Regions from separate parts of the Bradyrhizobium sp. AZCC 1693 genome, predicted to be linked through region 2. Evidence: predicted binding sites of a transcription regulator. Region 2 holds the regulator's gene; the other holds the start of a gene.

Region 1 (14,452 bases), 3.0 Mb from region 2:
ATGCGATCCGGCGCAAGAACTTCATTCCGCCAAAGGCGATGCCCTACAAGACCGCGACCGGAAAGGTCTACGATTCCGGCGACTTTACCGCGCATATGAAGCGCGCAATGGAAGTCGCCAACTGGAAAGAGTTTCCCAAGCGCGCCAAGGTAGCGAAGAAGGCTGGCCTGGTGCGCGGCATCGGCATGGCCTGCTATGTCGAGGTCTGCGGCACCATGGGCGAGGAGACCGCCAATGTCGCGCTCGATCCCAATGGCGACATCAACATCCTGATCGGCACGCAGTCGAGCGGGCAGGGTCACCAGACCGCTTATGCACAGATCGTCGCCGAGCAGTTCGGGGTGCCGCCGGAGCGCGTCCATGTCCTGCAGGGCGACACTGACAAGATCGCCACCGGTCTCGGCACCGGCGGCTCGTCTTCGATCCCGACCGGCGGCGTCAGCGTCGAGCGCGCGACGCGTGATCTCGGCGGCAAGCTGAAGGAGATCGCGGCCGAAGCGCTGGAGACCAGCGCCGGCGACCTCGAGATCAGCAATGGCGTCGTGCGCATCGCCGGCACCGACCGCTCGATCAGCTTTGCTGACCTGGCAAAACGCCCGGGCGTCGATCCCTCGAAACTGAATGCGAGTGCGACCTTCGCGCAGGCCGACGGCACCTATCCGAACGGCACGCATCTCGCCGAAGTCGAGATCGATCCGGCCACCGGCATCATCAAAATCGTCAATTATGTCATCGTCGACGATTTCGGCGTGACGCTCAATCCGCTGCTGCTCGCTGGCCAAGTGCATGGCGGGGCGATGCAGGGGATCGGCCAGGCCTTGATGGAGCAGGCGGTCTACAGCGCAACCGACGGCCAGCTCGTCACCGGCACTTTCATGGATTATGCGGTGCCGCGCGCGTCCGACGGCCCGGCATTCCATTTCGAAACCCACAACGTGCCGTGCACGACCAATCCGCTCGGCGTCAAGGGCGCGGGCGAGGCGGGCGCGATCGGCTCCTGTCCCGCGGTGGTCAATGCGATCATCGAGGGGTTGTGGCGCGAGTACAAGATCGATCACATCGACATGCCGGCCACGGCCGAACGGGTCTGGATCGCGATCCGCGAGGCACAGAAGCTGCATAATCTCTGATATTTTGTCGCATGCGGAATGATGCGCTGCATGCGGTGTTTACAAACAGCCGGTCCGCACCACCTTTGGGGCCGGTACAAACCCGAATTGAAGGGGGATTTAGCCAATGAAGCGGATCGTCGTCGTCGCAGCTGTGCTTGCATTCAGTGCCGGTGCGGTCGTTGCACAGCAGGATCAGGTCAAGCGGACCCAGGCCATGATGAAGGACAATGGCAAGAACGCCGGCGCGTTGTCGGCGATGGTCAAGGGCGACAAGCCCTACGACCAGTCGACTGTCAATGCCGCGCTGGCCCAGTTCGAAGACACCGCCAAGAACCTTCCGACGCTGTTCCCCGAGAGCATGAAAGGTCTTAAGCTGGAGGGTGATTACGATCCCTCGCCGAAAATCTGGGAAGACAAGGCCGGCTTCGAGTCCCAAATTAAGAGCTTCGGCAAGGTCGTCGCCGATGCCAAAGGCAAGGTCAAGAATCTCGACACGCTAAAGGCGGAACTGCCTGTCATCGGCAAGCAGTGCGGTGGCTGCCACGAGACATTCCGGATCAAGAAGGGCTGATCGCATTCTAACTTTGAGCATGATCTCCGCGCAAACGCGTTCCGCGTTTGTCGCGAGGGAAAACCGCTACACATTTTTCCGGATCATGCTCTGGCCTCAAAAAAGGGCGGACGCCGCGAAGCGTCCGCCCTTTTGTGTTAGCCTTTTCTTGTTTTTGCTTACTCGTGTTCGAACTTACCTACTTCGTCACCAAATTTACTTGGTGACTTGATTTATTTGGTTACCTGGCCGCGGATTTCGCCGCCCGGATTGGCTGCGGTGTGAATGTTGATGTAGTACTTGCCGGCCACAAGGTCCGCGGCCTGCGCATCGGTCAACGTCGCGCTGCCCTCGACCGGGCTCGACGTCGCATTAGGGATCGCGACCGCGACGCCGGCATTCTTGCCAGCTTCGGCAGGACCATGGAAGTGCGCGGCGGTGGCAGGGCCGGACAGGCCGGAATAGTTCAGCTTCCAGCTCAGCTTCTTGCTGGCGGGATCGTAATCAAGGTCGGCGGTCCCCTTGGCCGCGCTGGTGTTGGGCGGCACCTGGGCCTTGCCGTCGAGCGTCGCCTTCATCTTGTCGGCAAGAGCGGGTCCGGCAAAAGCAATCGCTGCCCCCAGCGCAAACGTGACTAGCATGGTCTTGTTCGACATGGTGTTTCTCCCTGTTGACATCAAACGGCCGTGTCAGCCTCAAAACAACGACTTCACGAATTTATTCCCGAAACGCCGACAACGTCCGAAAATTTCGTGGAAGCGTATGGCGCAAAGTGCGTTCATACTGATTGTTGAAGTGCGAAGCTTGATGACGGATCGGTGAATGCTTCGACGAATTCTCCCTGGCTTGATCTTGGCTGGCGCCGCCGGCGCCGGCATCTTCTGGTGGCTGACGGTCCCGGCGGTCGTTGCCCCGGCCTCGCTTGCTCCCCGCACGCCGAACCTCGCCAATGGCCTCACAACGTTCAATGCCGGCGGCTGTTCCTCCTGCCATGCCGTTCCCAACCAGCCCGATCGGCTGAAGCTCGGCGGCGGGCTTGCAATGCCGTCGCCGTTCGGGACGTTTTACGTTCCCAACATCTCGTCCGATCCTACTTACGGCATCGGCCGGTGGAGCGAAGCGGATTTTGTGACGGCGGTGCTCAAGGGGACGTCGCCGGATGGCGCGCATTATTTTCCGGCCTTTCCATATGCGTCCTACCAGCATGCGACGGTCGACGACGTCCGCGACCTCTTTGCCTACCTGAAGACGCTTGCGCCGGTTGCCGGCAAGCCGCGCGACCACGACGTGCCATTTCCATTCAATATCCGCCGCAATGTCGGCGTCTGGAAATGGCTGTTCATGGACGGCAAGCCTTACACGGCGGACGCCTCGCATTCGGCGTCACGGAATCGCGGCGCCTACCTCGTCAACGGCCTCGGCCATTGCGCCGAGTGCCACAGCCCGCGCAACTTCCTCGGCGGTATCGTCGAGGCGCAACGCTTCGCCGGCGGACCCAATCCCGAAGGCGAGGGCTGGGTGCCCAACATCACCCAGAAGCGATTGGACGAGTGGAGCGCAAAGGACATCGCCTACTTCCTCGAAACCGGGCAAACACCTGACGGTGACACCGCCGGCGGATCGATGGCGCGTGTCGTCAGGAACACGTCGCAATTGGCGCCGGAGGATCGCGCCGCCATAGCGGAATATCTGAAGTCGCTGCCGCCGGTCGAGGGGCCGCCGCGGCCCAAGAAGTCCAAGGACGCCGAGAAGTCATGACCGGCACGTTGTGCCTGCGCTCAGGGCGTCAAGGCTGCGGTGATCGGTATTCGCCTCTCTGGCGGCGCAGGGGGCGCTGGAGGCAGGATCGCCAGTGGCTTGCGCGTCGCAGGCCTGGCGATCGCAGGCGTGGCGATCTTTGTCCGCCTCGAGTCTGTAGTCGGTTTGGGTGTAGCGAGAGCGGCGAACGGGTCGAAATCGCCGACGCGATACAGAACGATGCCTCGGTCGAAATTGGCGGTTGCGAAGCGCGGATAATATTGAATCGCCAGATTGTATGAGACGAACCCTGGGACTGGTTCGAAACGGCCGATGGCCGTGGCGTTTGCCTCCTTCGCCGCGGGTGCAACCGCCGATGTCACGATGGCGCCGACGGTCGATACGTCCTCCTCGCGCTGGATGCGCGGTTCATCCGAAGCGGCGACGTCAGGATGCAGCGCTGCGACGACTTGCGCTTCGCCGACGATCCTGTCGGTCGTCATTTCCGCTGCGCCAGGTGGTTTTGAAAACACGCCGAACAGGACGTAGCCGCCGACCAGCACCGCCGAAATGACCGTTGCCGCCATCGTGTTGGAAGCGACCTTGCGCACGGTTTCGTAGGTACGCACGGCCTTCGTGGCCGGCGGCTGGAGCGCAATGGCGAGCAGTTGATCGTAGGTCTCGCGCTGCTCGGCATCGGTCAGGATGTCATAGGCGCGCACCAGCTCCCTGAACCGCAGCGCAGCATCGGGGTTCTCGGGATTGATATCGGGATGGGTAGCCTTCGCGGCCTTGCGGAACGCCGTCCGCAGCCCCTCGGCGTCATCACTCGGAAGCGCTCCGAGCAAATCGTATAACGTCCCCATGGTGGTACCCGCGACTATTTCCCCCTCGGAACGTCCCCCGCCGCGGAGCCCTCCGATTGACGACGCCTTAGGTAATCAAAAATATCAAGGCGGTAGAATGATGCTCTTATGGCAAAAGCATGCAAATCCTAAGGGATGGTTAACGCATACCGGCCGTAAGGCGCTTTGACTGGCGGCAGCAAGCGGACGCGGCGGCCGCCAGCCCCCGTCACAGCCGGTCGACAGCCTTGGAGGCGCCGTCCTTCCGAATGACGGTGAGGAAGACCTGGGGGCGCATCTTGCATTTTCGATCAGACGGTGATGACGCTCCCGCCGATATCGAACCGGCCAACCTCGTTGACAGCCCGCAACAGGCCGGCACGGGTCATGTGCCAATTCCTGCCGATGCCGAATGGTGCCGTTGGTTGTCGCGCGCAGCGCCTTTGGATACGTTGCATTTGATCGTGCGATCCTTGCTTCCCTCGTCTGGAGAACAAGATGGATCGCGCTCAGGAGGCCCTCAGGCATGATTGTCCTCGGTCGTCATCGCGCGCTTGCACAGGACGCCTGGGATGAATTGGCTGTCCGCGCGGTGATCGAAGAAATTGCGACCGATGCAATCACCCATTTCGATCCCGACAGGTTATGGCCGGGTCATCCGAGTGGCGAGAGGGAGGAAGACGGCGACCCCAGTTTCTACAAGGGCGCGGCTGGTGTCATTTGGGCGCTGGATTATCTACATCGCGTCGGTGCGACCCGCGTCGCCGAAGACTTTCGCCCGGCGATGCCTAAGCTTATGGAGCGGACGATCGCCGACTTCGAAATCAGCTTCCCGACCGATTACGAGAAACATGGCTCGCTGCTCCGTGGCGACATGGGTGCGGCGCTTCTCGCCATGCGCCTTGAGCCCACATCGAGCCTCGCTGATCTGGTGCACGGCCGCGCAGAAGCAAATAATGATCTGCCGATCCGGGAGCTGATGTGGGGCATGCCCGGGTCCATGCTCGCCGCCATCCACATGGCCGAAATGACCCAGGAAACGCGGTGGCGCATCCTGTTCGAAATGCAGGCGGCCCGGCTGCTGGCCGAGCTGGAGGACACGCCGCAAGGTCCACTATGGACACAGGATCTCTACGGCGAACGCGACCGTTGGCTCGGGCCCGTCCACGGTTTCGCCGGCAATGTCATTCCGTTGTTGCGCGGGTGGGATTGGTTGACGCCGACGCAGCAAGCGCAGGTGGCTGAGTTTGTACCGAAGACGCTTGCAGCGAATGCGTGGCGGTCAGAAGTTGGGACCACGTGGGGCGCGAGAAGCAAGCGCGAGACGCCGCCAAAGATGTGTCAGCACTGTCACGGTGCGCCCGGCATGGTGACGACATTTGCGGACGCGCCCTTCGCTACCCCTGAATTTGACGCACTTCTTGTGGATGCCGGTCGCTTCAGCTGGGCCGCCGGACCGCTTACCAAGGGCTCGAATCTTTGCCACGGCACGGGCGGGAATGGCTACGCATTCCTAAAACTCTACCGTCGCACGAACGATCCGGTTTGGCTCGACCGCGCGCGCCAATTCGCCATGACGGCCATCGTCCAGTATCGCGGCTCTCAGATAGCCGTTGGCCGCGGACGGTATTCGCTTTGGACCGGCGACGTCGGCCTTGCCATTTACCTTTGGGACTGCATCACCGGGGAGCCTCGTTTTCCCACGATCGACGTGTTCTGACCCGAACATCGCGACACGCCGGAATCAGCAAATACGCGGCGCTTTATCTTGAATGGCCTCCTGCCGAACAATAAGATTGTTGGCAGGCCACGTTTCGGAGCGCGCCCAATATGGCGTGGAATTTACTTTATTCTGGATACGCAACTCTCCAATACGAGATCGCCGAGGAGAGGGCGTCGGCGCTCGGGCGGCTTGGACGGCGGCTTGAGGCCGCGCTGACGGCACTAGCCGCATGCCCACGGACGACCAATTCCGATCGAAGAATCCGCGATGGTCTCGTCGAACAGGCGGGATACGCGCTCTGGCTCTTCGTCGTGCAGCGCGAGGCCTGCGGTCTCAACAAGATCGACCACGTGATACGGGTCTACGTCTACGGGGTGCCGAACGAGGTGGTTGCCCGCATGGGGCCATTGGCCATCCCGAGCATCCATCCGGCGAAGACCATAGGGGTTAAGGTCGTGCTGCCGCCCATGTTCTGAAACCCGCCTTTCGCGGCGGGGCGCCGCTAAACTCGCCGCCAACTATCTGGCGTTCGTCAAACTCGCTTCCATCCGAATTTGGCTGCGCGCTGACGAGTCCGCGCTCTAATTGACGAGTCTCGGTATTCCCAGATCGTCGGCGACCTGGTCCAGCCCGCGCAGCAGCGCGGGCGCTACGGGAATGCCAAGGCTGGTCCGCTTGAGGCGCGTTTCATGGCTGCGTTCGCCGGGCACCCAGATGCGATCCACGCCGGGGATGCGCCGGCTGTTGCGGAAGTCGCGCACCAGCGCATCGACGCTTCGCTTGAAGATGGCAATGTCGCCGAAGGCTGCGATGTTGATCGCGGCGATCGCCTGTCCGGTGTTGGTGACGCTGTCGTCGTCGTGATTGAAGTCGATCACGTCGCGGCCCATCGCGGCGCCGCCGAGCGTGCCTGCAAGGAGGCCGATGATCATCGCAAGGCCGTAGCCCTTGTAACCGGCCTCCATGCCGCCGAGCGGTAGCAGCATGCCTTCGTCGGCGCGTTTCGGGTCGGTCAGCGGCTTGCCTTCGCGGTCGATCATCCAGCCCTCCGGCATGGTCTCGCCGCGCAGCGCCTTGGTCTTCACTTTCCCGTAAGCTGCGACCGTCGTCGCCATGTCGAGCACGATCGGGTTTTCGTCGCCGGCCGGAATCGCCGCCGCGATCGGATTGGTCGACAGCAGCATGTCGAGGCCGCCCCAGGGTGGAAGGTGATTGGCGTTGCCGACCGCGAAGTAGAGCCCGATCATGTCGTGGGCCAGCGGCATCGTGGCGTAGAGCGAGGCGGGGCCGGCATGGTTGCTGAACTGCGAGTTGACCCAGCCTATTCCGGTGCTGCGCGCCTTTTCGATCGCCATCCCGGCCGCGCGTTTCATGACGAGGTGGCCCATGCCGTTGTCGCCGTTCAGGACGGCGGTGCCGGCGTGCTCGTGCACGACATGGATGTTGGGCCGGACGTTGAAGCCGCCGGCCCTGATCCGCTTGACATATTGCGGCAACCGGCTGACGCCGTGCCCGTCCGACCCCTGCAGGTCGGCCGCCGCCATCAGGGCCGCGACCGTTGCGGCGTCGGCGTCCGGCAAGCCCACCGCGGTGAGCGCTTGCTCAATGAAGGCCTTCAACCGGCCAAAAGTAACTGATGTATCGGACAGGACGGGCACTCCCAGAGGCCCGCGGGCGTGGCCGCGCGCCGGGCGAAGTCGACGGCGGGCAGGCGGGCCGCCGCTGCTAGCCCGTGCCGAACGCCTTGAAGGTGATGATGGTGTGGGTGTCCTGGATGCCCGGAATCACCTGCACCTTCTCGTTGACGAAATGGCCGATGTCGGTGTCGTTATCGACGTAGAATTTGACCAGCAGATCGTAATCGCCGGCGGTCGAATAGATCTCCGAGGCGATCTCGGCCTCCGCGAGCGCATTGGCGACGGCGTAGGACTGGCCGAGCTTGCATTTGAACTGGACGAAGAAGGGAACCATCGCTGTCGTCTCCAAAAATGTTGGCCCCAATAGGCCAAAAAGCGCTGACAATGGCAAGCCAGCTTGCCGCCAATGGCGGGGCGCGCTAGGACAAGCCACTTAGGACAAGACACTTAGGACAAGACATGGCCCTGAAGCCCGCATTTTGACGAGACTTCTGATGACGACGCCGATCGCGCTCACCATCGCCGGCTCCGATTCCTCTGGCGGTGCCGGCATCCAGGCCGACCTGAAGACGTTCGCCGCGCTCGGCGTCTACGGCGCTTCCGTAATCACCGCGCTGACCGCGCAGAACACCACAGGCGTCAGCGGCATCCATCAGGTGCCGGCGGAGTTCGTGACCGCGCAGATCGATGCGGTGTTTGCCGATCTCGACGTCGGTGCGGTCAAGATCGGCATGGTGGCGCATCCGCCGGTCATCGATGCCATCGTCGCTGGGCTCAATCGCTGGTCGCCGAAACACGTCGTGCTCGATCCGGTCATGGTCGCAACCTCCGGCGATCGTCTGCTCGCAACCGAAGCCGTCGACGCGCTGCGGACCAAGCTCATCCCGTTGGCGTCGGTGATCACGCCCAATCTGCCGGAAGCCGCAGCCTTGCTCGACGAAGGCGTGGCGGCCGACGAAGCCGCCGTCGAGAAACAAGGCAGGCGATTGCTGGCCCTGGGTTGCAAGGCGGTGCTGATCAAGGGCGGCCACGGGGAGGGCGCCGAGAGTATCGACTATCTGATCGATTCCTCTGACGTCACCGCACTCGCCGCGCCGCGCATCGCCACTAAAAATACCCATGGCACCGGCTGCTCGCTCTCCTCGGCGATTGCCGCGGGACTGGCGAAGGGCGATGGCATGGAGGCGGCCGTACGCAACGCCAAGGCCTGGGTCAGCGCCGCGATTGCCGCCGCAGACCGCTTCAGCGTCGGGCATGGCCACGGCCCGATCCATCATTTTCAGAAGTTTTATTGACCTATCTTCGTCATCCCTGCGAACGCAGGGACCCATAACCACCTGCGTTGGTTGTTGCGCGAGGTGTCGACCAGATTGCCCAATTGATGAGCCGCGGCTATGGGCAGGGACGACAGCGAGATGCTTTTTCTTCCAATGTCGCCTGCCTGTCGCATCGCGCTGCTATCCGCAAGTTGTGGGGCGCGGCATTGATTCCCGTGGGGTTATCGCGGCGTGAACAGTCATCGCCCTGTCACAAAAATCTGTCAGGTGAGCAGGTATGGGCAGTGACTCCTTGAGTGAAGAGAGCCCGGAACGGCGCTTTCGTACCTTGTTTATCTCCGACGTCCATCTCGGAGCCCGCGGCTCGCAAGCCGATCGATTGCTGGACTTCCTCAAGAGCCACGACGCCGACACCATCTATCTCGTCGGCGATATCGTCGACGGCTGGGCGCTGAGGTCGAACTGGTACTGGCCGCAATCGCACAACGACTTCGTGCAGAAGATGCTGCGCAAGGCGCGCAAGGGCGCCAAGGTCATCTACGTGCCGGGCAATCACGACGAATTCCTGCGCAGTTATTACGGCACGCATTTCGGCGGTATCGATGTGGTTGAAAACACCATCCACGAGGGCGCCGACGGCAAGCGCTACCTCGTCATCCACGGCGACATCTTCGATCTCGTGGTGCAGAACGCACGCTGGCTCGCCCATCTCGGCGACAAGGCCTATGACTTCGCCATTCAGATGAATCGCCTCGTCAATTTCTTCCGGCGCATGTTCGGCGTGCCTTATTGGTCGCTGTCGCAATGGGCGAAGCTGAAGGTCAAGAACGCCGTGAACTATATCGGCGCGTTCGAAAAGACCCTGGCCGGCGAAGCGCGGCGGCACGGCGCCGACGGCGTCATCTGCGGCCACATCCACTACGCCACCATCCGCGACGAGCACGGCATCCGCTACATGAATTGCGGCGACTGGGTCGAAAGCTGCACCGCGCTTGCCGAGCACGAGGACGGCCGGTTTGAGATCATCACCTGGACCGATCCGCAGCGAAGGGCAGCGCCCGTTCCCCGCGTCGCGGCGCGCGCCGCATGACGCATATCCTGGTCGCGACCGATGCGTGGCATCCCCAGGGTCAACGGGGTGGTTCGGACGCTAACCATGATGGCAGAGGCGGTCTTTGTCGAACATGCCCTGAATGTCCGCTCTGAGCCGGCGGAAGGCGAACTGGCCGAATTTGGCGCGAAAGACCCCGCATTTCGCCGCCTGAGTTCACGTAACGCGTGAATTCACGCTAAATCGTCTTGCCGGCCCGTCTGCGACCGCGATACAAATTGCGGATGTCAGAATCTATCCAAAATCCACCCATTGGCGCGGCCGATATCGAGGCCGCCGCCAAGGTGGTTGCGCCCTTTGCGGTGCGGACCCCGCTGTTGTCGTTCCCCGTTCTCAATGAACGCGTCGGGACCAAGGTCTTTCTGAAGCCGGAAATGCTGCAGCGGACCGGATCGTTCAAGTTCCGCGGCGCCTTCAACAAGCTGGCCTCGATCCCGCAGGCCAGACGCGGCGGCGGGGTGGTCGCGTTCTCTTCCGGCAACCACGCCCAGGGCGTGGCGGCGGCGGCGCAGATCCTCAGCATGCAGGCCACCATCGTGATGCCTGCGGATTCGCCCGTTACCAAGCGCGAGCGCACCAAGGGCTACGGCGCCGAGGTGGTGCTCTACGACCGCGACAAGGAAGACCGCGAAGCCATCGCCAACGGCATCGCGGCGAAGCGCGGCGCGACGCTGGTGCGCCCCTATGACGATCCCTTTGTGATCGCCGGACAGGGCACCGCGGGCCGCGAGATCGCCGAGGACATGGCGGCGCTGGGATTAGCGCCCGACATCGTGGTAGCGCCGGCGTCGGGCGGCGGGCTGATCGCCGGCGTTGCGACGGCCGTGAAGGCAAAATTTCCGCAAGCGCAGGTGATCGTCGCCGAGCCCAAGGACTATGACGATCACGGCCTGTCGCTGCGCGCCGGCCACCGCGAGGCCCATCACGCCGCCGGCCGCACCATCTGCGATGCGCTGATGGCGGCGATGCCGGGCGAACTCACCTTCTCGATCAACAGCAAGCTGCTCGCCAATGGCGTGACCGCCTCCGACGAGGAAGTCGGCGCCGCGGTCGCCTATGCCTATCGGGAATTGAAGCTGGTGGTCGAGCCGGGCGGCGCCGTCGGTCTCGCCGCACTGTTGGCCGGCCGCATCGACGTCAGGGGCAAGAACGTCGTCATCGTGCTCTCCGGCGGCAATGTCGACGCGGACCTGTTCGCCAAGCTGGTCGCCTGACCAGGGCGCAGGCGTCCACACAATTTTAAGCATCGCCGCGAGCGGCCTCCCCCGCGCGTCCCGTTCAATAACGATTGAACGGGACAACCTTGACGGATGCGACAACGATAGCGAGGCTGAGCGCAACGAAGTTTCTTGAAAAGATCTGGATCGAACCAGGTCTCCCGGGAGGATGGCAATGCGGGCCGCGCTGACTGTTTTGTCTCTCACGATCGTGTTCGGTGCGCCCGCTGCTCACGCCCAGTACACTGCGAAGGAATGGCCGGAAGGGCCGAGCAAGGCAAGGTTCGCTGCGACCTGCGATGGCTGCCACGACATCAACCGCATCCGTGTCGGCTATACGGCAGAGGGCTGGCTCTCGGTCGTGCGCATGATGCAGAACGTCAACGCGCCCGTGCCCGCTGAAGAGTGGGGCGCCATGACCGACTATCTCATCAAGAATTTTCCGGAACGGTCGCGGCCGCCGGCGGCGATCATCGATGGCCCGGTGAAGGCCGACATCAGGATGTGGGATGTTCCAACGCTGGGCTCGCGCCCGCACGACCCGCTTGCCGCGCGCGACGGTTCAATCTGGTGGACCGGACAGCTCGCCAACAAGCTCGGCCGGCTCGACCCGAAGACCGGCGCTATCCGGGAATACACGCTCAAGTCGGCATTGACAGGACCGCATGGGCTGGCCGAGGACAAGACTGGCAATATCTGGTTCACCGGCAACAGCGCCGCGCTGATCGGCAAGCTCGATCCGTCCACCGGCCTCGTCACCGAATACCCGCTGCCGGACGCGAGCGCAAAGGATCCTCACACGCTCAATTTCGACCAGAGCGGAATGCTGTGGTTCACCGTCCAGCAGGCGAACATGATCGGACGACTCGATCCCGCAACCGGCGCGGTCAAGCTCGTGACCTCTCCGACGCCGAAGTCGCGGCCCTATGGTCTCAAGATCAACGCCCAGGCCGTGCCTGTTGTCGTCGAATTCGGTACCAACAAGATTGCAACCGTCGACCCCCAGACAATGGCGATCAAGGAATATGCGCTGCCGAACCCGGCCGCCCGACCGCGGCGGCTTGCGATCGATTCCGACGGCATGGTCTGGTATGCCGATTTTTCGCGCGGCTATCTCGGGCGGCTTGATCTGGCGACGGGCGATGTGAGGGAGTGGCCGTCGCCGAGCGGCGCGAGGTCGGAACCTTATGGCATCGTCTTCACGCACAAGGCGGTGTGGTACAGCGAGTCCGCCGCCAAGCCGAACACGATCGTGCGGTTCGATCCGGTAACTGAAAAATTCCAGAGCTGGGCGATTCCCGGCGGTGGCGATATCGTGCGCAACATGGATGTCGCGCCCGACGGCAATCCGGTCATCGCCGACAGCCTGACGAACCAGGTCGGGCTGGTCGCCATGAAGTAGCGTGTTAAACGGAAGCGGGCAGAGCGTGTGCTCTGCCCGGATTCGCATCGTATCAAGCTCTCTGATCAGCGCCGCCTGAAGCCGCCGCCGCCTCCGAACGAACGGCCGCCGAACGAACTGCGGGCGAATGAACTGCGGGACGGGCCTGCGGCGAAGCGGTGGCTGAAGCCTCCGCCGCCCATGCCACTGTTGAAACGACGCGGCGCGATGTTGACCATGTGTCTGTTGGTGAGCCGTGCCGGATTGTTGTTGAACCTGCCGGGCAATCTCGCGACCTTGCCGGTGTTGACGGGATTGGCGTTGGTCTTGCCGGGCAGGGTCGTGACCTTGCCTGTGTTGCCGTTGTTCTTGCCGAGGTTGGTCGGGTTGATCCCACCCTTGGCGGGCAGCGTAACGATCTTGGACGGCGAGGGCATATGGGCCTGAGCGCCAAGGTTACCCTTGGAGATGCCCAGCGTCGGGTTGTTGCCGAAGTTCCCCGGCTTGAACGACGGCGACTGCTTCGCCAGATGCGTGAACTGCATCAGCGGCACGGCCTTCGGCGTCCCCTGCAGCTTCAGCGCAGACTTGGCATAAGGGCTGTTGGAAAAACTGTCGTGGAACGTCTTGTAGGCGAAGGGCGAGTTCGCAAGCACCGCCTTGTGCCACGCCTTTGCCACCTGCAGGTTGCCGAGCAGCAGGCGGATGTGGTCGCACAGCGGGTCATGCGGGTAGAGCCGGATGAACTCCTCATAATACTCGGGCGAGCCTTCGGACAGTACGTAGTCGTAGGCCTGGCGCACCGAACGCGAGGGCAGGTTCGCCGCGGTTTGCATGATCGGGCTGCGATCCGGTGCACGGCCTGCGGCGACCGCGGTATCGCCGAAGAAGTAGAAGTCGGAGGTCAGCGACGAGCTTTCCCACGGCGTCTGCCGGCCCGAGGTCGCATTGTTCACCTGGAGCCGCACGCGCTTGAACAATTGCTCGATCGGCAGGTTCGGTTCGCGCGCGACATTCAGGAAGGCCGAGGTATAGGGGCTGTGGTTGCCGTCGCCGTCCTGCGCTTCCATGCCCGGCGCGGTGGAGTAACCGACGATCGAGCCTCTCGGCGCATCGACGATGGCAAGGCCCCGCCCGGTGTCATTGACCTCGGGGAACGGATTGTTGCGGCAGGCGTCGAGCACGACGATGCGCATCCGGCTCTGGATCGATTCCAGCGTACCCATCAGGTCGACCAGCCGCAGCGAATTGCCGTCGAGATCGGACGGCGTGGAGATCTTGGCATCGACCGGCAGCAGATAGTTCTCGCCCGCCACCTGCACGCCGTGACCGGCATAGTAGATCATGGCGACGGTGCCGGGTCCGCGCTCGGCTACCCTGTTGGAGAAGTCCTGCACGACCCTGACCATGTCGCTGCGCGTCAGGTCGGTCGCCTGGGTGACCTCGAAGCCGGCCGAGTTCAGAAGCTGCGACATCGATTGCGCGTCGTTGCCGGGATTGGCGAGCCTTGGCGCGATCTGGTAATTCGAATTGCCGATGACAAGCGCAATGCGCTGGTCCGTCGGCGGCGGCGTCTGCATGCCGTTGCGGATGTCGGCATTGGGGGCTTCGGCAAAGGCAGCGCCGGCGAAGCCCAACAGGCCTGCCAGCAGGCTGGCAGATAGCAGTAGCGACTTGAAACGGGACATGGCGGTGCTCCTTCTCCCTGGAGATTGGGAAGCACGCTATGTTCACGCGGGGGTCATTGTACGTGACTCCGATCACGTTGTTGCGGGAGGCCCCATCGCTCTTGCCGCCGTTCGGCGCAACTGACAATCTCCGGTTGCTGGAAGATCGAAGGGACCCAAATGGGGTGAGCTTCG
Region 2 (14,452 bases):
AGCAGCCCGTGCTCGCGCCGGGCGAACGTTTCGAATACACGAGCGGCGTGCCGCTGCCGACCGCCTCGGGCTTCATGACCGGGCGCTACCAGATGGTCAGCGAAAGCGGCGAGCGGTTCGAGATCGACGTGCCGACGTTCTCGCTGGATAGCCCCGATAAGAGGCGGGTGTTGAATTAGGGCCAAGGCGATCTGCCCGTCATTGCGAGTGCAGTGAAGTCATCGAAACAACGAAGCTGTCGTCGCCCGGCTTGACCGGGCGATCCAGTACGCTGCGGCCTATCGGTTCAATCACTGGCGTCTCTGGAATACTGGGTCGCCCGGTCAAGCCGGGCGATGACGACTGAATATGCATCTGCATTCTCGCAACGCAATGCGCCCGAGGTTTGCATCTTCGTTTGCCGTCTTCGAAATAGAGGGCGCAATGTCGCGGATAGATGGTGGGCACGCTCCGCTTTGCCCGCTCCGCGAAACTCGATCGCCATTCGGGGAAGGGAGCGCACCGGGCGTGTGGCGATAGCGTGCGCAATAGACCGCCTACTCCTCCACGCCCGCTTCATGCGGGGTGAACTGATAGACCGAGGAGCAGAACTCGCAGGTCACCACCACCTTGTTGTCTTTCACCATCTCGGCGCGGTCTTTCGGCGCAAAGCTTTTCAGCATGGCCGACACCGCCTCGCGCGAGCAGGAGCATTGCGCGCGCAACGGCAGCGGCTTGAACACGCGTACGCCGCGTTCGTGAAACAGCCGGTACAGCAGGCGCTCGCCCGACAGATCGGGATCGATCAGCTCGACATCCTCGACGGTGCCGATCAATGACTGGCCCTCGACCCATGCATCATCCTCGGCAACGGCATGCGTCACCGCGCCATCAGGCGCATCGCCGGGATGCAAATCAGCCTGTCGCGCCCGTTCCGGCGCCTTCGGCAGGAATTGCAGCAGCATGCCGCCGGCGCGCCAGCGGTGCTTCGGGCCGCTGCCATCGCCGCCGCGCCATTCCTCGCCGACCGCAAGCCGCACGCGGGTCGGGATCTGTTCGGAGCGCAGGAAATATTCATGCGCGGCATCTTCCAGGCTGCCGCCGTCGAGCGCCACCAGTCCCTGGTAGCGGCTCATGTCCTGTCCCTGGTCGATGGTCATGGCGAGATGACCCTTGCCGAGCAGCGTGCCGGAATCCTGGCCGTCCTTCAGCCGCCTCACGTCATAGCGCGCATAGGCGCGCAGACGGTCGGGCGCCTGGAAATCGACGATCAGGAACGACACCGGGCCATCGGTCTGCGTCTGCATGATGAAGCGGCCTTCGAATTTCAGCGCCGAGCCGAGCAGCGTCGCCAGCACGATCGCCTCGCCGAGCAGCTTGCCGACAGCAGGCGGATAATCGTGCTTGGTCAGGATATCGTCGAGCGCGGGGCCGAGCCGGGTCAGCCGGCCGCGCAGGTCGAGCTCGGCGACCTCGAACGGCAGCACCGCGTCATCGACGGGAACGGACGAGGGCGCGCGAACGGGCGCCTCGGTGATTTTGATGTCTGATTGTGAATCCATGGCGCTTTATCTGGGGGCTAAGAGGGAAAATTGAAGGGGGTCGAAGAGGGCGAAACCATCTCCACGAGTCGTCCCTGCGAACGCAGGGACCCATAGCCACAGGGCGCAATTGTGAAGCACGGCGTCTACCACACTGCAGTAATCGAGAGATCACGCGGTATGGGTCCCTGCGTTCGCAGGGACGACGGAGAAGGCTACGCCACTTCGTTAAAACACCACGCCAGGATGCCCTTTTGCGCGTGCAGGCGATTTTCGGCCTCGTCGAACACCACCGATTGCGGGCCGTCGATCACCTCGTCGGTGACCTCCTCGCCGCGATGCGCGGGCAGGCAGTGCATGAAGATCGCGTCCGGCTTGGCCAGCGACATCAGCTTCTCGTTGACCTGATAGGGCTTGAGCACGTTGTGGCGATGCTCGCCGTCCTTGTCGCCCATCGAAACCCAGGTGTCCGTGACGACGCAATCGGCGCCGCGGACGGCAGCCTCGGGATCGTTGCCGAGCACGATGGGCGCTTGCGTCGCCTTGATCCAGTCCTTCATCGCCTTGTTAGGCGCGAGCTGCGGCGGGGTCGCGACATTGAGCTGGAACTTGAAACGCTCGGCCGCGTGCGCCCATGACGCCAGCACGTTGTTGTCGTCGCCGGTCCAGGCCACGGTCTTGCCCTCGATCGGCCCGCGATGCTCCTCGAAGGTCATCAAGTCGGCCATCACCTGGCAGGGATGCGAGCGCCGCGTCAGCCCGTTGATCACGGGCACGGTGGCGTGCGCGGCCAATTCCAAAAGCGCGTCGTGATTGAGGATGCGGATCATGATCGCATCGACATAGCGCGACAGCACGCGCGCGGTATCGGCGATGGTCTCGCCGCGGCCGAGCTGCATCTCGGCGCCGGTCAGCATGATGGACTCGCCGCCGAGCTGGCGCATGCCGACGTCGAACGACACCCGCGTGCGGGTCGACGGACGTTCGAAGATCATTGCCAGCGTCTTGCCTTCGAGCGGCTTCCTGCCCTTTTCACCAAGTTTTTCTTGCGCCTTGAGCTTCGCCTTCATGTCGGCACCCAAGGCCAGCATGTTGCGCAACTCCGTTGGCGGCAGTTCGCTGATGTCGAGGAAATGACGGACGGACTTGCTCATCACCCTGCCGCCTTCTTCAACTGATTACCCGACAGCGCGACGCAGGCGCGCTCGAGCATCTGAACGGACTCGTCGATCTCGGCCTCGGTCACGATCAACGGCGCCAGGAACCGCACCACATTGTCGCCGGCGCCGACGGTGAGCAATTTCTCGCCGCGCAGTGCATTGACGAGGTCGCCCGACGGCACCACGGCCTTGACGCCCACCAGGAGTCCCTCGCCGCGCACTTCCGAGAGCACGGCGGGATAACGATCGACCACGGAGGCCAGTTTCTGCTTCAGCAGCAGCGACATCTTCTGCACGTGATCGAAGAAGCCGGGCTTCAACATCACGTCGAGTACAGCATTGGCGGCCGCGATCGCCAGCGGATTGCCGCCAAAGGTCGAGCCGTGCGAGCCCGGCGTCATGCCGGAAGCGGCTTCCGCGGTGGCAAGCACTGCGCCGATCGGAAAGCCGCCGCCGAGCGCTTTCGCCAGCGACATCACATCCGGCGTCACGCCGACGCGCTTGTAGGCGAAGAGATCGCCGGTGCGGCCCATGCCGGTCTGCACCTCGTCGAACGCCAGCAGCAGGCCGTGCTCGTCGCAGAGCTGGCGCAGCGCCTTGAAGAAGGATTGCGGCGCCGAGCGCACACCGCCCTCGCCCTGCACCGGCTCGATCAGAATGCCCGCGGTGTGCGGCCCGATCGCCTTCTTCACCGCTTCGAGATCGCCGTGCGGCACCTGGTCAAAGCCGTCCATCGGCGGCCCAAAACCTTCGAGATATTTGGCGGAGCCGGTTGCGGCGAGCGTGCCGAGCGTGCGGCCGTGGAACGCGCCCTCGAAGGTGATGAGCCGATAGCGTTCGGGATGACCCTTGGAGAATTGATAGCGGCGCACGACCTTGATCACGCCTTCCATCGCTTCCGCACCGGAATTGCAGAAGAACACGAGGTCGGCAAAGCTCTGTTCGCACAACCGCGCGGCAAGCTTCTCGCCATCCGGGCTCTTGAACAGGTTCGACATGTGCCAGAGTTTTGTCGACTGTTCCTGCAGCGCCTTGATCAGATGCGGATGGCAGTGACCCAGCGCATTGACCGCGACGCCCGAGGTGAAGTCGAGATAGCGCTCGCCATTGGTCGCGGTCAGCCAGCAGCCCTCGCCGCTTTCGAAGCCGAGATCGACCCTGGCAAAGACGGGGAGCAGATGCGACGTGGCGCTATTGGTCATGGCGATCACAAAAGGTTTGCACTGAAGGTAAGACCTGCCGCGGAGCACACGCGTGCATTGGCGCGAACGCGGCAACGGCCGGTCTTGCGAAAACGAAACGTGCCGCCTCTTAAGGGCGGCACGTGCGAGGTATTCTATGTGGGCGGGGGGCGCTGTCAACACGCCACGAAGCCGCCTTTCCTGCACCGCAAGATTAAGGAAATCCGTAAGATTGCGGTGTGGTGGAAAACACGCAGTGCAATGCCTAGATGTCGGAACATGTGGACGCGCGGGCCCGGACTCTTGCGCCCGAGTCACGCCATATTGTAGCGTTTGGGCTGTCGGGTACGACATCTCGTGCGGCAGTTCTGATCCCTAGAGTCCATTTTGTACGGCGTAAACGTTCGGGCGCGGTTTTCGCGCCCGGCGAGGGCTAAGGGATTCTGACCGCAGGGATTTTTGAGACGAATGACGTCGCCAGCGCTGCCCCTGATTGGCCGGCGCGATGCGAAGGGAAGAATGCGATGACGGTATTGACCTGGTCCGACGATCGCGTCGAGCAACTGAAAAAGCTCTGGGAAGCCGGATTATCGGCCAGCCAGATCGCCGCGGAACTCGGAAATGTGACGCGAAACGCTGTGATCGGCAAAGTGCACCGGCTGGGCCTGTCCGGCCGCGCCAAGAGCCCCTCCTCGGCGGCCCCGCGGCAGCGCAAGGCGCGCCCGGCGCAACAGATGATGCGGGTGTCGCGCCCGGTCTCGCGCGGCAACACCGCGCTTGCGCACGCCTTCGAGGTCGAGATGGAGCCGGATCCGATCGCCTTCGACAACGTGGTGCCGATGAGCCAGCGGCTGTCGCTGCTCGAACTGAACGAGGCGACCTGCCACTGGCCGGTCGGCGATCCCTCGAGCCCGGAATTCTTCTTCTGCGGCGGCAGGGCGCTTACCGGCCTGCCCTATTGCGCGCACCACTCGCGCATCGCCTATCAGCCCGCCGCCGACCGGCGGCGGCAGGCGCCGAAGCAGACAAGGTAAGGGCACGCGGCAGCAGTTGTCGTCCCTGCGAACGCAGGGACCCATAACCACAGGCGTTCGTGGTTATGTCACGCTGGGGCTCCAGCGCATTTCAACAATCGAGATTTGTGGTTATGGGTCCCCGCGTTCGCGGGGACGACGATGGAGTGCGGGTGACGCGCTGGAGCCTTACGGCTCCACCTTCGCAAACCGGTCATCCAGCGCATAACCCGCGCCGCGCACGGTGCGGATCGGGTCCTGCTCGCGGCCGGGATTGAGCAGTTTGCGCAGACGGCCGATATGGACGTCGACGGTGCGCTCGTCGATATAGATGTCGCGGCCCCAGACGCTGTCGAGCAATTGCTCGCGGCTGAAGACGCGGCCGGGATGTTCGAGGAAAAATTCCAGCAAGCGGTACTCGGTCGGGCCGAGATCGATCTGGCGGCCCGAACGCGCGACGCGGCGTTTCTCGCGATCCAGTTCGATGTCGCCATAGGTGAGCACCGTGGCGAGCCGCTCGGGGCTTGCGCGCCGCAACAGGCCCTTCACCCGCGCCAGCAGTTCCGGCACCGAGAACGGTTTTACGATGTAATCGTCGGCGCCGGTCGCCAGGCCCCGCACCCGCTCGCTCTCCTCGCCGCGTGCCGTGAGCATGATGATCGGCAATTGCTTGGTCTCCGGCCGGGCGCGCAGGCGGCGGCAGAGCTCGATGCCGGACAGCCCCGGCAGCATCCAGTCGAGCACGACGAGATCGGGCACGCGCTCCTTCAGCCGCGTATCCGCATCGTCGCCGCGGCCGACGGTTTCGACCTCATAGCCTTCGGCGTCGAGGTTGTAGCGCAACAGCGTGGTCAGCGCTTCCTCGTCCTCGACCACCATAATGCGCGCGCTCATTCTGCTGTCCTCAAGTGTTCGGTACGGTGGTGGCAAACGTCGTCATGTCGCCCTTCGGGCGCTCGTCGAGCATCTGCTGACCCTCGATCATGTAGAACACGGTTTCGGCGATGTTGGTGGCGTGATCGCCGATCCGCTCGATGTTCTTGGCGCAGAACATCAAATGAATACAGAACGAGATGTTGCGCGGATCTTCCATCATGTAGGTCAGGAGTTCGCGGAACAGCGAGGTGCAGATGGCGTCGACTTCCTCGTCGCCCTTCCACACCGCCATCGCCGCCGGCAGATCGTGCGCCGCATAGGCGTCCAGCACCGACTTGACCTGCGACAGCACCAGGTCGGTCATGTGTTCGAGGCCGCGCATCAGCTTGAGCGGCTGGAAATCGTTCTCCAGCGCCGCGACGCGCTTGCCCATGTTCTTGGCGAGGTCGCCGATCCGTTCCAGATCGGTGGCGACCCGCATGGCGCCGACGATTTCGCGCAGGTCGATCGCCATCGGCTGGCGGCGGGCGATGGTCAGCACCGCGCGTTCCTCGATCAGATGCTGCAGGCGGTCGATCTCGACGTCGGCGGCGACGACGCGCTTGCCAAGCGCTACGTCGCGACGGACCAGCGCGTCGACGGATTCGGTGATCATGCGCTCCGACAGGCCACCCATCTCGGCGACGAGACGGGTCAGTTCCTGGAGATCGCTGTCGAACGCCTTGGCGGTGTGTTCAGAACCCATGTGTTATCTCCTCAACCAAAACGGCCGGTGATGTAGTCCTGCGTGCGGCGATCGCCGGGCGAGGTGAAAATCTTGCTGGTGTCGTCGAACTCGATCAGTTCACCGAGATACATGAAGGCGGTCTTGTCGGAGACGCGGGCCGCCTGCTGCATGTTATGGGTGACGATCGCGATGGTGTAGTCCTCCGCCAGTTCCTGGATCAGCTCCTCGATCTTGGCGGTCGAGATCGGATCCAGCGCCGAGCACGGCTCGTCGAACAGGATCACCTCGGGCCGTACCGCAACCGTGCGGGCGATGCAGAGCCGCTGCTGCTGGCCGCCGGACAGCGACAGGCCGCTTGCATTCAGCTTGTCCTTGACCTCGTTCCACAGCGCGCCGCCGCGCAGCGCCTTCTCGACCCGGCCGTCCATCTCGGACTTGGAGATCTTTTCGTAGAGGCGGATACCGAAGGCGATGTTTTCGTAGATCGTCATCGGGAACGGCGTCGGCTTCTGGAACACCATGCCGACGCGGGCCCGCAGCAGATTGAGGTCGAGCTTGGGGTCGAGGATGTTGGTCTGGTCGAGCATCAATTGACCGGTCGCCTTCTGGCCGGGGTAGAGATCGTACATCCGGTTGAAGATCCGCAGCAGCGTGGATTTGCCGCAGCCGGACGGGCCGATGAAGGCGGTGACGCGGTTTGTGCCGAGCGTCAGGTTGATGTTCTTCAGCGCATGGTGCTCGCCATAGTAGAAGTTCAGGCCGCGCGCGGTCACCTTGGGCGCAGCCTCGGGCAGCGCCACCTGCGGAACGGGCCCGCTCGCGGAACTCACGGATACGGAGAGATCGGTCATTTGGATGTCCTCTCGGCGCCGAGAATGCGCGCGCCAATATTCAGGGCAAGTACGGTGAGCGTGATCAGCAAGGCCCCGCTCCAGGCGAGCTGCTTCCAGTAGACATAGGGGCTCTGCACGAAGTTGTTGATGGTGACGGGCAGGTTCGCCATCGTCTTGGTCATGTTCAGGCTGAAGAACTGGTTGGACAGCGCGGTGAACAGCAACGGCGCGGTCTCGCCGGCGACTCGGGCGGTGGCCAGCAGCACGCCGGTGATCAGGCCCGACCGCGCGGCACGATAGGCGATCCGCCGGATCACCAGCGAACGCGGCAGGCCGAGCGCGGAGGCCGCTTCGCGCAACGGGTTGGGCACCAGTCCCAGCATGTCCTCGGTGGTGCGGACCACCACGGGGATCACGATCACGGCCAGCGCCAGACAGCCGGCGAAGGCCGAGAACCCGCCCATCGGCACCACGATGGCGCCGTAGATGAACAGGCCGATGATGATCGAGGGCGCGCTGAGAAGAATATCGTTGATGAAGCGGATCACCGAGGTCAGCTTGTCGTGCTTGCCGTATTCGGCGAGATACGTGCCGGCGAACAGGCCGAGCGGCGCGCCGATGCCCACCCCGATCACGGTCATCATGATCGAGCCGATGATGGCGTTCCGAAGCCCGCCCTCGGTCGATCCGGGCGGCGGCGTATCCTGGGTGAAGACGGCGAGGTTGACGCCGGAAAGGCCGTTGTAGAACAGCGTGAACAGGATCAGCGCGAGCCATGTCACGCCGAACAAAGCGGCGCCGACGCACAGCGCGCGGATGATGGTGTCGAAGCGGCGGCGGGAGGCGTAGATCGGGTTCATGTCAGTTCCCCGCCTTCTTTTCCAGCCGCAGCAGCATCAGCCGCGCCGCGGCGAGCACGAAGAACGTCAGCACGAACAGCAGTAGCCCAAGCAGGATCAGGCCGGACTGATGCAGGCCATCGCTTTCGGCGAACTCGGAAGCGATGGCGGCCGAGATCGTGGTGCCCGGCGCGAAGATCGAGGACTGGATCTTGAACGAATTGCCGATGATGAAGGTCACCGCCATGGTCTCGCCGAGCGCGCGGCCGAGCGCCAGCATAATGCCGCCGATCACGCCGACCCGGGTGTAGGGAATGACGACGTTGCGGACGACTTCCCAGGTGGTGCAGCCGACGCCATAGGCGGCTTCCTTCAAAACCGGCGGCACCGTCTTGAACACGTCGACCGAGATCGAGGTGATGAAGGGCAGCACCATGATCGCCAGGATCAGCGACGCGTTGAACAGGCTGAGATAGGACGGGGGACCGGCGAAGATTGTGCCCAGCACCGGAACGCCGTCGAACACGCTGATCATGAACGGCTGGAAGGTGTTGGCCAGGAACGGCCCGAGCACGAAGAAGCCCCACATGCCGTAGATGATCGAGGGGATGCCGGCGAGCAGCTCGACCGCAAGGCCGATCGGGCGGCGCAGCCAGAGCGGGCAGATCTCGGTCAAAAACACCGCGATGCCGAGGCCGACGGGGATCGCGATCATCATCGCGATCACGGAGGTGATCAGCGTGCCGTAGATCGGGCCGAGCGCACCCAGTACCGGCGGATCGGCCGACGGCGCCCAGCGCTGCGTCCACAGGAAGGCCGCGCCGTATTCCCTGATCGCAGGCCAGGCGCCGACGATGAGCGAAAGGATGATGCCGCCGAGGATGAGCAGAACCGAGATCGCGCAGGCGCGCGTGATCCAGTAGAAGGTGACGTCGCCGAGCTTGAACGCGCTGAGAGCCCTCGCGCGATCGTAGGGTCCGGCAGCTTCCATTACGTCGCTTTCAACCGCCATTTCCGCCACGCTAGTCCCCTGTACTTCTACTCGATCTTGCTCGATCCGTCTCGTGCCCCGGATGCGACGCAGCGCGTAGCGATGCGTTGCTAAGCCGGGGCCCAATTGTCGAGTGACGCGTTCTTGAGACGCGTGGGTCCCGGCTCTGCGGCGCAGCGCAAAGGGCGCTGCACCGCGTCCGGGACAGGAGACCTCAGCTCTTGATCTCGGCCGACCAGGTCTTCTCGATCTGCTTGACGACCGAGTCCGGCATCGGGATGTAGTCGAGCTCTTCGGCCATCTTGTCGCCCTTCTCGAACGCCCATTTGAAGAACTTGACGGCTTCCTGAGACGCCGCCTTGTCGGTCGCATCCTTGTGCATCAGGATGAAGGTCGCGCCCGTGATCGGCCACGACGCGTCGCCGGGCTGGTCGGTCAGGATGACGAAGTAGTTCTTGGCGCCGGCCCAGTCGGCATTGGCAGCCGCGGCCTGGAATGCGCCAATCGTCGGCTGCACAGTCTTGCCGGCCTTGTTGATCATTGCGCCGTAGGTCAGCTTGTTCTGCTTGGCATAAGCATATTCGACATAGCCGATCGAATTCCTGGTCTGGCTGACATTGCCGGCAACGCCTTCGTTGCCCTTGGCGCCAACGCCCGTCGGCCACTCGACCGCGGTACCGGAGCCCGCCTTCGCCTTCCACTCGGCGTTGCTCTTCGAGAGGAAATCGGTCCAGATGAACGTGGTGCCGGAACCGTCCGAACGGCGCACCACCGTGATCGCGTCGGAGGGCAGCTTCACCTTGGGATTGAGCTTGGCAATCGCAGGATCGTCCCACTTCTTGACCTTGCCGAGATAGATGTCGCCGAGCAATTCGCCGGAAAAAACCAATTCGCCCGGCTTGATGCCTTCGAGGTTCACGACCGGCACCAGCGCGCCCATCGCCTGCGGCCATTGAATCATGCCTTCCTTTTCAAGCTGCTCCGGCTTGAGCGGCATGTCGCTGGCGCCAAACGTCACGGTCTTGGCCACGATCTGCTTGATACCGGCGCCGGAACCGATCGACTGGTAGTTCAGACCGTTGCCGGTCTCCTTCTTGTAGGCGTCGGCCCACTTCGAATAGAGCGGAAACGGAAAGGTGGCGCCCGCGCCGGTGATATCGGCGGCGAAGGCCGACGTCGACGCGGCGACCAGGCCGGCGGCGACGATTGTCCTGAGGAAATTCATGGTTGGTCTCCATCTGGTGAGCGAAGCGCCTGTTGCGCCCGATCGCGCTCACGTGCCGCTCATCTAGGAGCGGTCGATAGAGCTTTTACGAAGGTTCGATGACAGTTGGATGACATAATCAAGCGATTGAAATCGCGTGGATTTAATGCGCTGACGGGGTCTTGGTCTGGGGAAAACACGCAGTAAAGACCGCGCCGTTTTTCGGCACGCTTTCGATCAAAAGCCGGCCGCGATGGCGGTTAAGAATATGTTTCACCAAGGATAAACCGAGGCCGGTTCCACCCTGCGCGCGGCTGTCGCCGACATCGACCCGGTAGAAGCGTTCGGTCAGCCGCGGCAGGTGTTCCGGCGCGATGCCGGGGCCGAAATCCCGCACCATGATCCGGACTTCCGGCGCGCCCTCGCTGGACGTGGCCTGGGTCAGGGAGACGATCACCCGCCCGCCGGACGCGCCATATTTGAGCGCGTTCTCGATCAGGTTTTCAAACAGCCGCAGCAGTTCCTCGCGGTCGCCCGCGATCGCGACCTGTGCGGTGGGCAGGTCGATCTCGATTTCGACCTGGCGTTCCCGGGCCAGCGGCTCCAGTCCGTCGGCGACCTGGCGAATGATCGGCACGATATCGACGCAGGCGTCGGGCCGGACATGGGCCGACAATTCGACCCGCGACAGCGACAGCAGATCGTCGATCAGCCGTGCCATCCGCGTCGCCTGCGTATGCATGATCGACAGGAAGCGTTCGCGCGCCTTGGCGTCCTCCTTGGCCGGCCCCTGCAGCGTATCGATGAAACCCGACAACGCCGCGAGCGGCGTGCGCAGTTCGTGGCTGGCATTGGCGACGAAATCGGCGCGCATTTCCTCGACCCGCCGGAGCGGCGTCTGGTCGTGGAAGGTCATCAGCATGCATTTCTCGGTGCCGCCGAACAGCGTCGGCACCGGCACCGGCGTGATGATCAGTTCCATCCAGCGGTCGACCGGCACCTGGTCGAGATAGGTCGCCCGGCGTGGTTCGGTGGTCGCGATCGCCTCGCGCAGCGCGGTGATGATTTCGGGAGAGCGCAGCGCGAACTGGGCGAGTTCGTTCTTGCGCAGCGCAGGCGCGAGCTGCGCGGCCGCCGCGTTGAGATGCAGGACGCGGCCGGCGCGGTCGAGCAGCACGGCCGGATCCGGCATGCCGGCAACGACGGCGCTGACGGCGGCAGACTCGACCGGGCTGACGGCGCGGACATCGTCACGGGAGACCGCCACATGATGCAGCCGCCACGGCACCAGCGCCGCGGCGGCAATACAGATGAAAACCGCCACGGCGCGCGCCAGCGAGAGATCGGCCAGCACCACGAGCGCGCAAAGCGCGAGGCCGGCGGCGAGCAGAATGATCGCCGAATGCCGCAACCGGTCCGGCCACGGCGCAAAGAACGAGGAAGAGCTGGAATCGTCAATCGCCATGGCGCAGGCTTTTTCCTCTAATCGCGAAGCCCCCGCCGCGTCATCAGGTGCCCGTGTCTCCACGCTCGCGGACATAGACGGCGGCCTCATGCCTCGTCGGCTCGGCGTCGGCGCTGGCCGCCAATTGGCGCAGGCGCTTCGATCGCGCGCCGATGATAATCTCCCGAAGCGTCAGCAAGATTACAGATATGACAAAGGGACCGATATAATAGAGGACGCGGAACAGCAGCATGCCGGCGAGCAGTTCCTCCCGGTCCATCTGCCAGAGCCCGACCAGCATGGCGGCATCGAAAACGCCGAGCCCGCCCGGCGAATGGCTGGCAAAACCCAGCAGCGTGGCCGAGACGAAGATGACGGCGACGACGACAAAGCCCAGATTGGGCTCGTCCGGCACCAGCACATACATCGCCAGCGCGCAGAAGCCGAGATCGACGATGCCGATGGCGATCTGCAGCAGCGTCAGCGGCCCGCCCGGCAGCGTGACCGTCCACGGCCCGCGGCCGACGCCGCGGGGCTGCGCCCAGACCCAGGCCACATAGCCGACCAGTCCGAGAAGGATGCCGAACGCCGCCACGCGGTTGAACCAGACCGGGAGCTGGTCGATCGAGGCGGCGGCCTCCGGGTGATAGGCGATGCCCAACCCCAGCACGGCGGCGTTGCCGAGCCAGAAGGTCAGCCCGGCGAGGAAACAGATCTTGGCGACATCGATCGCGTTCAGCCCCCAGGCCGAATAGATCCGGTAGCGCACGGCGCCGCCGGTGAAGACGCTGGCGCCGACATTGTGTCCGATCGAATAGGAGGTGAAGGCGGCAAGCGCGTTGACGCGGTAGGGAATGTGGCCCTGGCCGATCGCGCGGACCGCGAACCAGTCATAGAAAGTCAGCGTGAAATAGCCTGCCGCCACGAACAGGGCCGCCAGCGCGATCTGGCGCGGCTCGGTGCCCTTGATGGCGTCGATCACCTCATCGGTGTCGATGCCGCGGAGCATGTGATAGAGTACGTAGCACGCAACGGCGATCACCGTGATGCTGATCAAGACCCCGAGCTTGTGCAGGACCTGCTTCTGGCGCAGAAACGAGATCGCCCTGCGTATTGCTTCCAGCATCTACACCTCGAATTGCGCTTCTGCGGCGAGAACCCCGCCGACGCTACGCTGCTCCCTTGCCCCTCTGGTAGCGCGTTTTGAGCCGGAGTGGAATTCGCCTGACGACAATAAAACACGCTTCTTCAACATATTAGGCGCCAGTTGACGACGGTAGAAGTACGGTTTTGCGGCAATCCCGCCGCCCAACGGCGATTCGCGACCATAGAAGGGGCTGGTCAAGAACGCGTGACAGTGACGGCGGAGGAACTGGCGGGCTCATGCGGCGGTCAGGCCGACGGCGCACTGCGCGAGACCACCCAGTCGCGCAACCATGATCCGACCGCACAGAAGCAGAGATAAAGCGCGAACATGATCAGCCCGAGGTCGAGCCAGTAGCCGAAACGGCCGGGCACGATGCGCGCAAGGGCTGCTCCAATCAGCGCCGCGACCAGGGCCGAAAGCGCCCAACGCAGCTTCCGCGAGACGCCGTCGCCGTGCTGAACCACTGAAATCCAGCCCATGGCGAAGCCGAGCAGCGCCGATGCCAGCAACCAGCCCCAGTAGAATGTGGTCAGATAGGCCATGCTCACTTCACCACGAAATCGATGCGGCGGTTCTGCGCCTTGCCCTGGTCGGTATCGTTAGCCGCAATCGGCTGCGTCGAACCATAGCCGGCCGCGCTGAACCGGTTGGCCGGCAATCCCGCCTTGACCAAATAGTCGGCGACCGCCTGGGCACGCTTCTCGGACAGCGCCTGGTTGGCCGCCTCGTCGCCATCGGTATCGGTATGACCTGATATCTCGATATTGGCGGTCGGACAGCGCAACGCGGTTTCGATCAGGCGGTCGAGCAGGCCGGCGGAATCCGCGACAATGTCGGCCTTGCCGGCTTCGAAGCGGATCCGGGCCTTGCCGAGCAGTTCGGAGAATAGTTGCTGGCAGACGGTCGCATCCACCGGCGCCGCAGCCGGCTTGACCGAGATTTCCGGCTTGAACCGCCAGCCTTGCGGAAAATCCTTGCCGAGGCCGGCGCGGATCTGGCCGGCGGCGGCTTCATAAAGCGCATCGCCCGACAGCTTGACCTCCCGGTCGGAGACGACGAGCGTGCCGGTCGACAGCCGCGACAGCGCGCCGAGCGCGGGCACCACCGCGTTGGCAAACCCTGCGGGCGCACCGACGCTCTCCTTGAGGTTGTCGACGACCTTTTCGCTGAAGAACTTGCGTCCCGCCGCCGCCACCAGCGCGGCGTGGCCGTTGCTGTCGGGCGCGTTCCCGGTCAGCGTCAGCGTCACCGCGACCGGATCCTTGTAGGCCTGGAAGATGTAAGGCGGCGCCTTGACCTCGTTGGCTGCAACCGAAAAGCCCTCGGGCAGATTTTTCAGCGCGGCGGCGATGGCTTCCCGGCCACCGAGTTCGCGCGCCATGCCGGACAGGCTGACCTTGGTGTCCGACAGCGTGATCTTGCCGTCCTTCAGCTTGCCTAGCTGGTCGAGCAGCAGCAGCGCGGCATTGTCGAAACGCGGCGGCGCCCCGCGCGACAGATTCATCCGGTCGACCACT

What was found. Region 2 encodes PhoB, which activates phosphate uptake and scavenging genes when phosphate is short. Its sites were predicted from a motif close to TGTCATNNANCTGTCAT; they were not measured.
Region 1: the regulator PhoB is predicted to act here: its motif matches at 9,119-9,135, upstream of V1293_RS34970 (UDP-2,3-diacylglucosamine diphosphatase).

The regions. Positions count from the first base shown of each region.
Region 1 is NZ_JAZHSD010000001.1:7,372,963-7,387,414, forward strand. It holds gene V1293_RS34920 (xanthine dehydrogenase family protein molybdopterin-binding subunit) at 1-1,130, shown strand, start outside; gene V1293_RS34925 (c-type cytochrome) at 1,237-1,683, shown strand; gene V1293_RS34930 (CHRD domain-containing protein) at 1,896-2,318, opposite strand; gene V1293_RS34935 (c-type cytochrome) at 2,485-3,420, shown strand; gene V1293_RS34940 (J domain-containing protein) at 3,441-4,265, opposite strand; gene V1293_RS34945 (lanthionine synthetase C family protein) at 4,771-5,964, shown strand; gene V1293_RS34950 (DUF6665 family protein) at 6,075-6,443, shown strand; gene V1293_RS34955 (Ldh family oxidoreductase) at 6,549-7,625, opposite strand; gene V1293_RS34960 (Lrp/AsnC ligand binding domain-containing protein) at 7,693-7,938, opposite strand; gene thiD (bifunctional hydroxymethylpyrimidine kinase/phosphomethylpyrimidine kinase) at 8,099-8,899, shown strand; gene V1293_RS34970 (UDP-2,3-diacylglucosamine diphosphatase) at 9,159-9,971, shown strand; gene V1293_RS34975 (hypothetical protein) at 10,038-10,163, shown strand; gene V1293_RS34980 (threonine ammonia-lyase) at 10,217-11,206, shown strand; gene V1293_RS34985 (Vgb family protein) at 11,385-12,611, shown strand; gene V1293_RS34990 (caspase family protein) at 12,677-14,278, opposite strand; gene V1293_RS34995 (hypothetical protein) at 14,380-14,452, shown strand, end outside.
Region 2 is NZ_JAZHSD010000001.1:4,407,620-4,422,071, forward strand. It holds gene apaG (Co2+/Mg2+ efflux protein ApaG) at 1-179, shown strand, start outside; gene V1293_RS21110 (Hsp33 family molecular chaperone) at 537-1,541, opposite strand; gene argF (ornithine carbamoyltransferase) at 1,736-2,674, opposite strand; gene V1293_RS21120 (aspartate aminotransferase family protein) at 2,674-3,882, opposite strand; gene V1293_RS21125 (GcrA family cell cycle regulator) at 4,386-4,895, shown strand; gene phoB (phosphate regulon transcriptional regulator PhoB) at 5,064-5,768, opposite strand; gene phoU (phosphate signaling complex protein PhoU) at 5,779-6,495, opposite strand; gene pstB (phosphate ABC transporter ATP-binding protein PstB) at 6,507-7,328, opposite strand; gene pstA (phosphate ABC transporter permease PstA) at 7,325-8,170, opposite strand; gene pstC (phosphate ABC transporter permease subunit PstC) at 8,172-9,161, opposite strand; gene pstS (phosphate ABC transporter substrate-binding protein PstS) at 9,355-10,365, opposite strand; gene V1293_RS21160 (ATP-binding protein) at 10,508-11,809, opposite strand; gene V1293_RS21165 (lysylphosphatidylglycerol synthase domain-containing protein) at 11,853-12,914, opposite strand; gene V1293_RS21170 (hypothetical protein) at 13,181-13,477, opposite strand; gene V1293_RS21175 (OmpA family protein) at 13,480-14,452, opposite strand, start outside.